DNA from 4 places in the Pseudoalteromonas sp. S3785 genome. Region 4 is predicted to be linked to each of the others. Evidence: predicted binding sites of a transcription regulator. Region 4 holds the regulator's gene; each other region holds the start of a gene.
The links. The regulator LexA, encoded in region 4, represses DNA repair genes until DNA is damaged. The targets are predictions, from matches to a motif close to TACTGTATNNNNATACAGTA.

Region 1: a site for LexA is predicted at 1,224-1,243, ahead of CWC17_RS11240 (DUF4007 family protein). Genes of this name have one in related genera too.
Region 2: a site for LexA is predicted at 1,911-1,930, ahead of dinB (DNA polymerase IV). Genes of this name have one in related genera too.
Region 3: a site for LexA is predicted at 1,721-1,740, ahead of CWC17_RS02590 (YebG family protein). Genes of this name have one in related genera too.

What each region holds. Positions count from the first base shown of each region.
Region 1 is NZ_PNCT01000041.1:6,099-9,688, reverse strand. Features, by position in the region: gene CWC17_RS11245 (DEAD/DEAH box helicase) at 1-1,098, opposite strand, end outside; gene CWC17_RS11240 (DUF4007 family protein) at 1,329-2,267, shown strand; gene CWC17_RS11235 (hypothetical protein) at 2,269-3,590, shown strand, end outside.
Region 2 is NZ_PNCT01000004.1:26,711-30,300, reverse strand. Features, by position in the region: gene CWC17_RS01305 (M17 family metallopeptidase) at 1-727, opposite strand, end outside; gene dinB (DNA polymerase IV) at 847-1,899, opposite strand; gene CWC17_RS19325 (hypothetical protein) at 2,040-2,216, opposite strand; gene CWC17_RS01295 (acyl-CoA thioesterase) at 2,369-2,791, shown strand; gene CWC17_RS01290 (aldo/keto reductase) at 2,858-3,590, shown strand, end outside.
Region 3 is NZ_PNCT01000007.1:55,931-59,520, forward strand. Features, by position in the region: gene dsbB (disulfide bond formation protein DsbB) at 311-829, shown strand; gene CWC17_RS02580 (DUF6170 family protein) at 831-1,133, shown strand; gene CWC17_RS02585 (ComEA family DNA-binding protein) at 1,147-1,443, opposite strand; gene CWC17_RS02590 (YebG family protein) at 1,789-2,103, shown strand; gene CWC17_RS02595 (peptidoglycan DD-metalloendopeptidase family protein) at 2,241-3,404, shown strand; gene CWC17_RS02600 (bactofilin family protein) at 3,394-3,590, shown strand, end outside.
Region 4 is NZ_PNCT01000031.1:30,268-33,857, forward strand. Features, by position in the region: gene CWC17_RS09105 (hypothetical protein) at 1-89, opposite strand, end outside; gene CWC17_RS09110 (DUF7218 family protein) at 233-484, opposite strand; gene CWC17_RS09115 (hypothetical protein) at 716-1,096, shown strand; gene CWC17_RS09120 (PaaI family thioesterase) at 1,107-1,547, opposite strand; gene lexA (transcriptional repressor LexA) at 1,725-2,342, shown strand; gene coxB (cytochrome c oxidase subunit II) at 2,815-3,590, shown strand, end outside.

The sequences.
Region 1 (3,590 bases), on a different contig from region 4:
CGACTTAAAGTTCGCTTTGGCTAAGTAACCTTTTTCTACTAGGTAATCTATCGGCGATAAATAGCCCGAGATTTGCATTGATACTTTATTATTATAGAAAAAATTAGCTAGGCGAGCGTCTTCTTCAGATAATCCATCCTCAGAATAGCTTCTTCCTGGGGTTGCTGTTAAACCTATTAAGTCAGCATGAAACGCCTCATCAACAATAAAGTCTTGAACCACTTCTTGAAATTTAGGGGCAACAGCTTTGTGAGCTTCATCAAAAATAACTAGTGTGACTTTTTCAGCTAGTTTGCTATATAAAAGTTGTAGTTGCCTTGAGTCACTTTTTCTTAAACTTAAAAATTTATGTAAGCCAGCAACTACAAAGCCAGAGTCAATACCACTTAGGCTTTCTGTAGAACTTGAATAAAACCCATAAAGAGAAGTGGTACGGTTACCCAAAGACTGCCATGCTTTTGAAAATTCAGAGTAAGCTTGTGAACAAAGCTCCTCCCTGTCTGCTAACCACAAAACTAAGTTATTCTCAGATTGCCTGAGATGTTCAGCAGCTATATTCATTGCGGTACGTGTTTTACCAGCCCCTGTAGGCAAATGAATCAATACTCGTTTTTTATTTTGATCGAGCTGAGAAAAAACCTGTTTACTAATACCTCGCTGGTATGGGTAGAGACCGTAGTTTGGCTCAATACAAGATATGCTTTCTAAGCCACTGTCTTGTTCTAGCTGACTTTCATACAATGCAGAAAGCCCTAGTAACTCAGCAAACTTTTCAGGGTTATCATTTGCCCAACTTATTATCGCATCATAGTATTTTGGAGTAACATTTTTTGCTTCAAGTTCAAAGCTTGGAAATAGCTCGGCTAGTTGCGTTGCAGATAAACGGTCGATGAGTTTATTTCGTAATTGAGAGTCAAAAATAAAGTCGACCTGTTTTATACTCGCAACTATGCCTGCAAGTTTGTTTTTATTGTAAGAGTTGTTTTCTGTTATCTGATTATCTTTTGCATCAAGTTGCAGTGCGAAATTTATTGAATTTTTGGGAAGAAAACTTAATAGTTCGTCCTCAGAAAAGTTTGATAGAATTTTTGTCAGCATTGATATCCCTTTCAATATAAAACCCAACCTTTTATCACTAAATCAAAGTATTAGATAAGTAAAAATGTATAATACAAAGAAAGGTACAAATTTGTAACCCATAAGATAAGTTTTTTACCAATACTAGCTGTATAAATAAACAGTAAATTATAAAATTAGAGCTTTCTCTCAGCTAATAATCCGTATAATATGTGCGGCGTTGGACAATTTCTCCAGGAGCAGTTTTAAGCATGAAAGCTAAATTTACAGGGCACGACACCTTCCCTTTACGCTATGGATGGCTATTTAAAGCTATTAATCACTTGAATAATAAAGGCAATTTTTCTTCTAACGAAGAAAATATACGTCACTCTATTGTTGAACTAGGTGTAGGCAAGAATATGGTTAAGGCGATTCAGTATTGGGCTGAGTCGGCTAATGTGATAGAAAAAATAAACAAAGGTGAAATAGCTCATTCTGTAGCATATAACGGAACGTTTTTATTTGGCGATAAAACTGTAGATGGACACGACCCTTTTTTAGAGCTTCCTGGTTCTGTATGGCTTATTCATTTTTGGCTGAACTTTAACAACATGAGTCTAACCGCCTATCGTTACTTTTTTAACTACTCTAACGTTCAATATTTTGAAAAAAGTAAGCTAGTAGGTGACTGTTATGATGATGCAAAACGCCTCGTTAAAACAGAATTAGGTAACCTAAGCACATTAAAAAAAGACGTAGATTGCTTTTTAAACACTTACAGCAAAAAACAAAAAAATAGCACAACAAAAAAAGCTGTAAAAGTTGATGAAGACCATTTTACGTCACCTTTAGCTGAATTAAATTTAGTACAAGATAATGGTGGCGGCTTTTATGTAAGCAACCTTGTTGAACGCCCTGAACTACCTGTTGAAATATTTATTTATGCATTGCTTGAGTTTTTTAATGAGGAAACAAAAGACTCTAATGTAAGCACTATTGATTTTGATTCTTTACTTACTAAACCTTGCTCACCTGGCAGAATATTTAGGCTCTCTGAGTCTGGGTTAGGACAGAAGTTAGATGAAGCACAAGGCTTTACAAATAAGAATGTAACTTGGGTTGATTCTTTAGGCTTACGTCAAGTAAATATATCTGCTGATATAAAAAATAATGCAATCGATTACTTAAAAATGTACTACGGTAAATAACATGTCTGAATCTTTAATTACAATAAATCAACGCTACAAAAGTTCGACACGAATTGATACCGAGAGTACTGATTTTTCTCCATTTATTGATGAGTTTGTACTACACGGTACAGCTATAAATGTACTTGATACCGTTAGCCGTGAATTTGAAAATAGTACACAACGTGCATTTACAATTACAGGCCCTTATGGTTCGGGTAAATCTACCGTTGCTTTGTTTTTATCATGCTTGCTTTCTACAGATTTAAAGCAGCGTAATTATGCACTAAAAAAATTAAACAGCTCTCAAAGCGTTGTTACCAATTTTGAAGAGCGCTTTGCGTTAGAAAATGGCTGGCAAACTGTTAAGCATGTTTGTGGTTTAGAAGCACCAGCAAACAGTATTTTGGTTAGCTTGCTAAATGCATTTAATCAAGATTTTGACTCAGAAGAAATCTCGAGCTTTGACGATGATAAATGCTTAGCAGAAATAAAAAAGCTTTTACAAAAACCAAGTGAAAATGAAGATGGTACTTTAATTTTACTTGATGAAATGGGTAAAGCCTTAGATTATCAATCTCGTGAGAACAAAGATTTACACTTATTTCAATCTTTGGCTGATATTGTACAACAAGCAAAAAGACCTGTTTTGCTCATGGGCTTTTTACATCAAGCGTTTTCTGACTACGCTAAGAATAAAGATGTTAAAACTCAAAAAGAATGGAGCAAAGTACAAGGCCGTTACCGCGATTTAAGCTTTAACCCATCGATTGATGAGTCTTTAACGCTAGTAGGTGATTCGATATACCGTGCACCTAAGGTAGCCGATGCAATACAGTCTAAATACGCCGATTTAGTTAGTACTGTAAGCGGCGCTTTTACAAACCAAAATAAAAACAAGCATGCACTTAGCACAACACTGCCACTAGATCCTATAGTGAGTTTATTGCTTGGCCCTGTATCTCGTCGTCGCTTTTCTCAAAACGAACGCAGCTTATTTGGCTTTTTAGCATCCCACGAAAAGTTTGGCTTTAGAGAGTTTTTAGATTCAAATTACTGTGAGCTAAATGAAGAGCTAAATCTTTATCGACCAGAAATGTATTGGGACTACCTTTACCATAATTTACATCATTTAATTGTTACCTCGCAGGACAGTAAAGCATGGCTTGAAGGCTCTGATGCTATATATAGAGCTGAGCAAAAAGGTGACGAACTCCATATTGCTATTACTAAGGTTATTGCTTTATTAACTATTTTTGGCTTTCATCATCAGTTACATGCTAAACGAAGTTTTATTAAAGACTACTTTGTTTGTCGTGGATATAAATCAAATGACGTTGATGA
Region 2 (3,590 bases), on a different contig from region 4:
CTAGTTTTACTATGCGTGGGTGGTGACGCTCAACCGCATAAGATGCGCGCGCAACGGTGCTAAGCATAGGGTAGTTTTTATCTATTGTGTCTATATCGTCAATCACATCAACTGCCACTGTAGAGCCTTTGAAAAGCTCAACACAGTAATCGGCAAAGCGTGGTGGCGCCATACGTTCAGGCTCAGTACCGCATAAATCGCGTGCAGCATATTGGCCTGCAGCAATTGCGTTAACTGCTTTTACTGTTTGCTCACTTGCATCAATTAAACCAATTTGCGTAATTGGCTCAATACTTTCACCGTGGTATTCACGCGCCTCTAAAGGTTGCCATAATGCTTGGCATGCACCTAAATATGCCACCTCTAATGCATGCTGGTAACGCGCATCCGTATGTAATTTAGGTAAATAAATAGCAGGGTTTACACTGCCCGCGGCTTTTGCTTCGTTAATCGCGAGTTTGGCGGCATCAAAGTAGCGTCTTACATCATCGTAATCGCGGTTAAGCGGCCCTGTAGGTGCTAAAACAACGCGTACATTATCAATTACTAAAAACGTAACTTGTTTACCAATACGAGAGTCTACTTTAGCCTGTGATTCAATGGCATCACGTAGTGAGTTATTCGGAAGTTGAGAAAAGTCATCACTAATTATAATAAGTGCATCGTGAGAAAATGCTGCAAAGCTTGCACTGAGTGATTGTGCAGCTATCGCTTGAGGATATGCCATAAGTAAAGCTCCTGTTAGAAAACATAAGGGGCTATTATCGTTGATATAAAAACACAAAACCAGCCACCTGCGATCAGCTCATTTTAATCTGGCAACTTGGTGTTACACTCAAGTACACTCTAATCTAGAATGCTCAATTGTAGATTTAAATTAGGTTCATTTTTAACTCCAACCCCTATGCCTAGTAAACGCACAGGTTGCTGCATACCCCGTTGATACGCTTTTGAAAGTAGCTCAGTAAAAATAGCTGTGTTTAATTGATGATGAGCTTGATCGGCACTGGTCACCACAAAATTTGCAAATTTCACTTTTACGCTTAATTTATTTATACGATTTTGTAGCTGTTGTTTATTAAGACGCGCTGTCAGCTCTTCCAGTAATTTAGGCAACTGATCTAGACACTCTTGTAAGCTATTTTTGTTGTATTCATAAGTATGCTCAACACTGAGTGATTTACGTACTCGCTCGGTTGTTACTTTACCAATGTATTCGCCAGCACATTTTTGATAAAGCGATACACCAAAATTCCCCACATGCTGTTGCATCCAATTAACGCCTTTCTCGCGAACATCTTTACCTGTGTACAATCCTTTTAAATTAAGCTTTTCAAGGGTGACCTTACCCACACCAGGTATTTTACCCAGCGGCAAATTATTTAAAAACGAATCAACTTCATCTGGTAATACAACGAACTGGCCATTGGGTTTGTTTTCATCGCTAGCAATTTTCGCAATAAACTTAATGGGAGCAACGCCTGCAGAGGCAGTGAGACCAGTAGCGTTGAAAATATCGGCTCTAATTTGTTGAGCAATAAGCGTAGCACTACCTTTAAATGCCGAGCTATTGGTGACGTCTAGGTAGGCTTCATCAAGCGACAAAGGCTCTATTAGGTCAGTATAACGTTTAAATACAGCCCGAATTTGCTGAGAAATTTCTTTATAAACAGCCATTCGCCCAGGCACAATAACTAAATCTGGGCATAATTGTTTGGCATGATAGTTAGACATAGCCGAGCGTACACCATATTCGCGCGCTATATAGTTTGCTGTAGAAAGCACGCCTCGGCGACTATTACCACCAATGGCTAAAGGCACATTGGCAAGATTGGGGTTATCGCGCATTTCAACCGCTGCATAAAAGCAGTCCATGTCGATATGAATAAACTTTTTCATTACCACATAACAACTGTTTATTTATACAGCCATTATTAAGGATTCACTTTCATTAAGCAAGGTTAATAAAGCCAGTTAACCTGCTAAAGTTAAATCGCTAGTAAGTTTGGCGTTTAAATTAAGCAAGCTTTATACAGCTTTTAAAACGGCAGCTTAAAGCGATTTTCTTTTTTAAAGCAATGTAGCCAAAAAACAAATTCCAATAAAAACCCCGCAGCTAAAAGCATGATACCGCCTGAAGCATTACCCATAGCGTAGCAAGCAAAAGATGCTATAAAAACTAAACTGGCTAAAGCCCAATTAATTATATTTTGCATGTGTGTTCTCGTGTGTGTGGCCTGTGTTATTTAACTGTAGTCCTAAAAATAAATAGGTACAATCATCTTATAAAAAAACATGGTATTTATTGTCTTGAGCTACAAACACCATATTGATAACCTGATTCATTTAAAACTAAGAGTACACATATATGCAAAGGTTCAAAGAACAGCACCCTATTCATACCGATATCACCGTCGCTTGGGCCGATATGGACGCCCTACAACATGTAAACAACGTGGTGTACTTGCGTTATTTTGAAATTGCGCGCATCGACTTTTTAAATAAAATAAACCAGTTTGATACGATAAAACCAGGTGACGTAGGTCCCGTTATTAGCGAAAACAACATTCGCTACAAGCGCCCTGTAACCTTTCCAGATACTTTAACCGTAGGTATTACAATTTCGGATATAAAAAGCGACCGCTTTATGATGAATTACTCTGTATATAGTCATGCACAGCAAGCTGTTACTACAACAGGCTACTCTCAAGTAGTTATGTTTGACTTTAAAACGGGGCAAAAGGCGGCGATCACTGAGCCATTATTATCGGCATTACACCAATTCGCTTAATTAAATAGTATGCGAGCTGGTATTGATAAGCCACACTCAAGATCTTACACAATTTAAGGATTTTACATGCAATACAGTCCGTTAGGCAGCAGCGGGGTTGATGTTTCAAGAGTATGCCTAGGTAGCATGACTTGGGGTAAACAAAATACCCAACAAGAGGCAGATGAGCAAATAGCCTATGCCTTAGCGCAAGGCGTTAATTTTATTGATACCGCCGAAATGTATGCCGTTCCTCCTTCACCAGACACTTACGGTAAAACAGAGCAAATTATTGGTAACTGGCTAAACCGCAACCAACAAAAACGTGGTGATATTGTATTGGCCACTAAAATTGCGGGCAACGGCTTGTCGTGGGTACGTGATGGCGGCGATATAACACGCAGCGCGGTTATTGAGGCTGTAGATAACTCCCTCAAACGCTTACAAACCGACTACATAGATTTATATCAATTGCACTGGCCTAATCGCTCTACCCCGCATTTTGGCAGGCAGTGGCCAGGTAAACTTACTTTTAGTGACGTAAATACCGAGCAGCAACAAGCTGGCATGCTAGATATTTTAGAAGGCCTTAATGAGTGTGTTAAAGCCGGAAAAATAAAATTTTGTGGTCTTTCAGATGACACGCCATGGGGCATTAGCCAATTTTTAAATTTAGCTAAAGCGCATAACTTACCGCGAATGGTCTCGATTCAGAATGAATTTAGCCTAGCGCATGCTAAAGATTGGCCCTACTTAATTGAGCAATGTATCCATGAAGACATTGCATATTTACCTTGGTCTCCACTTGCAGCGGGCTTGT
Region 3 (3,590 bases), on a different contig from region 4:
ATCTATGTAATACTATTACTGTATTACTTCACCATTACGTTACTACAAAAGCTCAAGTGCGCAGCACCTTGTATGCAAGTACATTCAAGCATGCATACAACAGAGCATGTAAACTGTAACGTTTAAATAAGCCTTTTACTTTTATTTAATGTCTTATTTAGCAAAATAACCTTTATCTAAATAGAATGGCAATAACCTCTTATTAATTTCATCTTAAAAAATGCCCCTTCGGTAGCTTTTTTACCCTTTTTGTTGCTCGTTACTTTATCCTAGTACATAATTCAACGTCTTAATTCAATGCGGATTTTTTATGAACTGGCTAGCAAACCTCCCTACTAAACGCACTCCATGGCTACTATTTACAGGCATTGTATTTTTATTAGAAGTCACCGCACTGTTTTTTCAATATCAAATGGGCCTTGCACCATGCATTATGTGTATTTACCAGCGAACTGCGGTATTAGGGTTATTAGGGGCGGGTGTTATTGGCGCAACTAAACCGCAGAGTAAATTAGTACGTACTATTGCTTATTTAGTGTGGGGTATATCAAGCGTATGGGGCTACTTTATTGCGCGGGAACACATAGAAATGCAAACAACCACCGATCCCTTTGCATTTAGCTGTGAATTTAAGCCTAACTTCCCAGCTTTTATGCCACTGCATGAATGGATCCCTAGTTTTTTTCAAGCCACTGGGGATTGCGGAAATATTGATTGGCAATTTGCAGGATTAAGTATGCCAGCGTGGATGGAAATTCTTTTTGCGTTATTTACTATCACGCTTTTTGTACTTGTTATCACTCGCTTACTTACTAAAAAGTCTATTTAATATGTTTACATTTTTTACCAGTCAGCTGCCTGAATTAAAGCACCTTAAAGTGAGACAGCGACAAGCCGTTGTTGCGATTGCGCTAAGTATGCTCCCCGCAACCGATAGAGTGTTATTGAGAATAGTAAAGCTGCTATTGCTCAGCCCATTATTTTTATTATTTACTGTTTTTAAAGGATGGGAACTCATCCCCTTCTTAATTTTAGGTGGACTGTGTTACCCACTTTTAACAGCACCGATTGAAATAAACTTTGCTAAAAAGTATTTAACAAAAGCACTTGAGCAATATTCACAGGGCGCTTAGCGCCCTGCCTAACCTATAGAGATACTTTTCCTTCTAATTTAGCTACCAACTTTTTGCCTATTCCTTTTACGTTAGCTAAATCACTTAGCTCAGTAAACTCACCATTTTCGGCTCTGTAATCAACAATAGCCTGCGCTTTTTTCTTACCAATACCGGGAAGCGTTGATAGCATTTCTGAATCGGCACTATTAATGTTAATAACTGGGGGCTGTTGCATTTCAGCCATAGGCTTATCAACCACAGGGTTAGCGTAGGTGAGCGCGCTAAAACCTAAAAAGCTAATAATAAGTAGCGTTAAAAGATTTTTCATTTGTTATTCCTTATTTTTGTTTATGCCAAAGCGTTATGGTTAAACGGCTAATTTGGCTTTAAGCAAGGGCTTAGTTTTTATTAGAGGAAATAATCTAAAATAAGGATCGACTTGCATCACTTATATTATTTCCAGTGCATAATCACCCAAATCCGAAAACCTAAAATGCAGCTGGTACAACAAAGTGATTATCTAAATAAAGTAAAGTTACGCTTTTTTGTCAAATTTATGACAATCTAAAATGTCGTGAATACTTGCAATTTATTTCGCAAACATTTACTGTATATAAAAACAGTGACCTACAAGTCAGTAACCACATTACCACGCAATCAAGCAGGAGAGATCATGGCTGTTGTTGTTAAATATGTTGTAGAACGAAACGGAGTTGAGCGAATGACGTTTACTACTAAAAAAGAAGCGGATGCCTATGACAAAATGCTCGATATAGCAGAATCGCTTGAAGTAATGCTGGAAAAAGTAGATGTGCCTTTAAGCGAGCAACAAGTAGAATCGCTCGCGCTTGAAATTGCAAAGAGTAAAGATGACTTTATGGCAGTGCTAAAAGGTGCAAAAGAGCCCTCAACAAAAGGCGCAGCGAAAGCTAAAAAAGCCGACAACGTAGCATCAATAAAAAATAACGATGAGCAACAAGCTAGCTAAATTGCGACGATTTATAAAAAAGGGCTGCTATCAATAGCAGCCCTTTTTTATTAATTTTTGAACAGTTACAAATTTTTTCTGGCTTTTTAAACTGAAATTGATACATTAATCCGGTTAATAGCGAGTATTTATGTGTCATGTCAGTATTTATTAAGTCTTTTTACCAAAAAATTTTTCCAGCCCGTCAGTTACTTATTCGTCAAAATGGCGAAGTTAAGCATGTTGTTTTGGCGCCTTGGTTTCAGCTTTTTACAGTACTACTTATTTTAGGCACTATTATTTGGGTGGGTATTTCTAGTTTTCGTGTTTATAGCCAAACAAATAAAATAACATACATTGAACAAAGTCAAATTGATAAGCAACAAGTTTGGCAAAAACAGGTTCGTGAACAAAAGGCGCTGCACGCTAAGCAGTTAGAGCAACTTGCTGTCCTTGAGCAAAAGCAAGCGCTTTTACAAGGTATGATTGAATCTCTCCCCGCATCTATAAGCAAAGATACTATAAAACTAGAAGAACAACTTGAATCGCCTATAAATGAAGACAAAGGCGAGTTTCATGAGCCGCTTGTTGATGAAGAACAAAAAAACAAACACGCAAACCTATTTACGCCAATAACTTTTGCTGCACGATATGAGCGCTTAAATAAACACTATGAGCATAATTTTGCGCGTATCGATGCACAAATAAATAAGCGCCACGATGCAATTTTAGCGATGTTAAAAGGGGCTGGGTTAGAATCCGCTCTTGAACAACATATAGCGCTGGCCTCCCAAAACAGCGCACAAGGTGGGCCGTTAGATGTATTTGATGAAACTAAAATACCAAAGCCGTTTTTAGCCATTGTTGATAAGCTATTATTACTCAACAACCTTGAAAACTTTTTAACCGAGCTGCCTAACTCTCTGCCCTTACCTGCGGCTAAATACTATATTTCGAGCAACTTTGGTCTTCGAAAAGATCCAATGAACAACCGCCGAGCTTTTCACAAAGGTGTTGATTTAGCCGGCTGGCACAAAACCGAAATTTTTGCCCCTGCCGATGCTGTTGTGCTTCGCGCTGGCAGAAACGGCGGCTATGGTAACTTTATAGAGCTAGAGCATAAAAATGGCTTGATAACCCGTTTTGGCCACTTAAATAAGATTAAAGTGAAAAAAGGCCAAACAATCGCTAAAAATGAGGCAATTGGATTAATGGGTAGCACTGGCAGAAGTACCAGCACCCACTTACACTATGAAGTGTTACTCGATGGCAAACATGTCAATCCTCTAAAAATAACAAAGGCGCTTTCTCGTGTTCGGTAAAAAAAAGCAATCAAGTAGCCAGGCTACTTTAAAAAGAGTAAATCACACCCCTTCTATTATTTCTGAAGATGTGCGCTTAACTGGCACACTTACCAGCCAAGGCGAAGTACAGCTAGATGGCCGCATTGATGGCGATATAAAAGCAGAGCACTTGGTAATTGGCTCTACCGGCATTGTTGAAGGTGT
Region 4 (3,590 bases):
CCTAAAAGCCAAGCTAAAATTTGTAAGGCAAGTAAATAGCCTAGCCACTTATGAAGTTTTCGTGCGCGCTTAAAGAGTTGTTTTCTCATTTTGTGCTTCTTATTATTTTTAGCGTTAGTGTATTACAGCTGCCCATGCTTTTACTGCGACATTTTGTCGCAGTTATTCATAAGCTTACTCTAACTTTATAAAAATAATAAAAAGGAGCGATAAAAAATCAGTGAGGCTGCGTTTAATGCTCACGCAGGGCATCTATTAGCTCTTGTTTGCTCATTTTTGAGCGGCCACTAATGCCTACCTCTTTTGCTTGATCGTATAACTGTTTTTTAGTGCGCTTCTCATACTTTGAGGCTTTGCCGCCTTTAACTGCGGTTTTATGAGTATTACTATTAGCAATTCGCGCGGCTTTTTGTTTGCTCATGCCTTCATCGCGAAGTGCATCGTACTGTTCATCATTTTTAATTTGCGGACCATGATCTACCATTATTGTTCTCCTACAGCTTTTAATTACACAGTGTGTGTATAACTTTCATACATAAACGCTAAATTTGTTCTTAACTAGCCTAACCCGTTTAATAAGGCAAATTAGGTGCCAATGGCGTTTAAATAGGTATTTTCTATTAATAAAGCCATGTTTACCGCTTAGTTGATTTGGTATAAAAGTAAAACTGCGTTAAAGTTTGCGATGAAACTATAAGAGGGTAAAAAGCAGACAATGTCGGAAATTCAATTTTTAAATGTAGATCTAGAGCTTGAGTCTAAACATGATATTAGCGCCTTAGTGGCAGACTTAAAGAAAAACGCGACGGTTTTGCATTATGACAAAGACGAATATCGTCAACTTGCGCGTATTGAAGCCTCAGGTGAAATATCAACACCAGATAAAGCGATTAACCATTTGTGCGAGCTTATTGAGTCGTGTTCACGTAATGCGCTTAAACAATGGCTCAGCTGCTCGCGAAGAACGTTTGATATTGGCTTTGAATCGGGCACGTCGCCTAAATGTTTTAACCAAGCCTTACATGCAGACACACTGCTACGTATATCTGCGATTGGTGCAGGTATGGAAATTACTATTTATCCTATCGAAAAATAACAATAAGTAATTATCTGCGCTCTACAACTGCTGCGGTCATTTTTGATACGCAGCACAGCTCATTGCGGCTATTTGTTATTTTTATTTCCCACACAGAACTACGTTTACCTATATGAAAAGCCCTAGCGGTTGCAGTTAAAGTACCATTGCGAGATGCTTTTAAATGGCTTGCGCTAATTTCCTGCCCTACACAATAAAACTTTGTAAAATCGACAACAAAATTAGCAGCATAGCTTGCTACTGTTTCGGCAAGTACTACATTTGCACCACCGTGAACCATCCCCATAGGATTATGATGCTCAGGAATTGCTGGCATTGTGGCAACTAGGTAATCGTCACCAATTTCTGTGACTTCAATACCCATGGTTTTCATTAATGTGCCTTGGCCGTCAATGCCTTCCTCTAACTGTTTGCAAAGCGCTAAAGTGATGGGTTGGTGCCAAATACTCATAATTACTCCTTTATGTTGAAAGCAAATTTATAGCATTTTAAATACTGAACGTCTGTAATTACCTAAAATATATCCAAGTGCGGTGTGTTTAGCTATTTTAAAGCGCAATTTAAATTTGCGATTTTTATTTAACTGTATATACTCACAGTTAAATGTACTGTATGGAAAACCAGTTGTATGCGACCATTAACTAAACGCCAAGCTCAAATACTCGAACTAATAAAAGTTTTTATTAAAGACACTGGTATGCCTCCTACACGTGCCGAAATTGCGCAAACACTAGGTTTTAAAAGTGCTAATGCCGCAGAAGAGCACTTAAAAGCGCTTGCCAAAAAAGGTGTTATTAAAATGAAGCCAGGCGCAAGCCGTGGTATTCAATTGGTTGAAGAAGAAGAGCCAGAGCAACTAGGTCTGCCATTAATAGGTCGAGTTGCAGCGGGTTCGCCTATTTTGGCGCAAGAACATGTTGAGAGCCACTGCAAAATAGACCCACTTATGTTTAAACCTGCCGCTGACTTTTTACTGCGTGTTAACGGTATGAGTATGAAAGATATAGGCATTATGGACGGCGACTTACTTGCTGTACACCGTACTCAAACAGCTGAAAACGGCCAAGTTGTGGTTGCGCGGGTAGATGAAGACGTAACCGTAAAGCGCCTCGAAAAAGCAGGCCGAAAAGTATTATTACACGCCGAAAACGAAGAGTTTACGCCTATAGAGGTAGACCTTGAAAACGAATCTTTTAATATTGAAGGTTTAGCTGTTGGCGTAATAAGAAATGCCGACTGGATGTAATTTTTAACTATTTTTAAGTAACTTTTTATAAATGCGCACTTTTAAGTGTGCATTTTTGTTTTAAGAAAGACCTTCCGCTACCTCAAAGCGCCCTAAAATTATTTAGCCTGTAAACTTTTTTGCACTCGCACTTAACTCCTCTTTTATATGATGCACCCCCTAGTTTTACTCGCTATTTAGCAACTAACTTGTGTTTAAGCTGGCGTAATTAAAGCTTATTTTAAAATACAACTTGTTTGTTTTTTATACTAAAACTTGCTTGTTGTACGTTTTTTAGCTAATCATTAATGTGCTGGGCTAACAATAACTCACAGCTTTTTGGTTTTGAGAACACACAAATACACATTCATTGTTGACGCAGCTATACCAATCAAAACAAATTAGGTTGGTTAAATAATAAAAATAACGAATTGGCGTTTAAGCCGTATGCCTCTTCGCTTTGCATTCGCAATAGCATCAAAGGAGCCGTCACATGGGTAAACTGACCTCTGCCTTGTGGCTTGTATTGATTATGTTCCCGCAGCAAGTGCTGGCTAATAGCCAATACAATATGCGCAAGGGCGTAACCGATATAAGTAATAATGTATATCAGCTACACATGACAATATTTTTAATATGTTGTGTGATTGGGGTGATAGTGTTCGCAATTATGTTTTGGGCACTAATTCATCACCGTAAATCTAAAGGGGCAGTTCCTGCCCAATTTCATGAAAGTACCAAAGTAGAAATTCTTTGGACTGCCATTCCGTTTGTTATTTTAATTGCCATGGCAATCCCTGCCACTAAAACCTTGATTGCAATGGAAGATGCCAGTAAGGCCGACTTAACCATTAAAATCACTGGATCACAGTGGAAGTGGCATTATGAATATATGGGCGAAGACGTGGAGTTTTATTCTATTTTGTCTACCCCTCAAGACGAAATAGCCAACCTTGCTAATAAAAACCCTAATTACTTACTTGAGGTTGATAAACCTTTAGTACTGCCAATTAATCAAAAGGTGCGTTTTTTAATGACCTCTGATGATGTTATTCACTCTTGGTGGGTACCTGATTTTGCCGTTAAAAAAGATGCCAACCCGGGGTTTATTAATGAAACGTGGACCAACATCAACGAAGAGGGTATTTACCGTGGCCAATGCGCCGAACTGTGCGGTAAAGATCATGGTTTTATGCCCGTGGTAGTTGAAGCTAAGTCACAAGAGGATTTTAACGCGTGGCTTGCAGATGCTAAGCAAGCTAAGCAGAA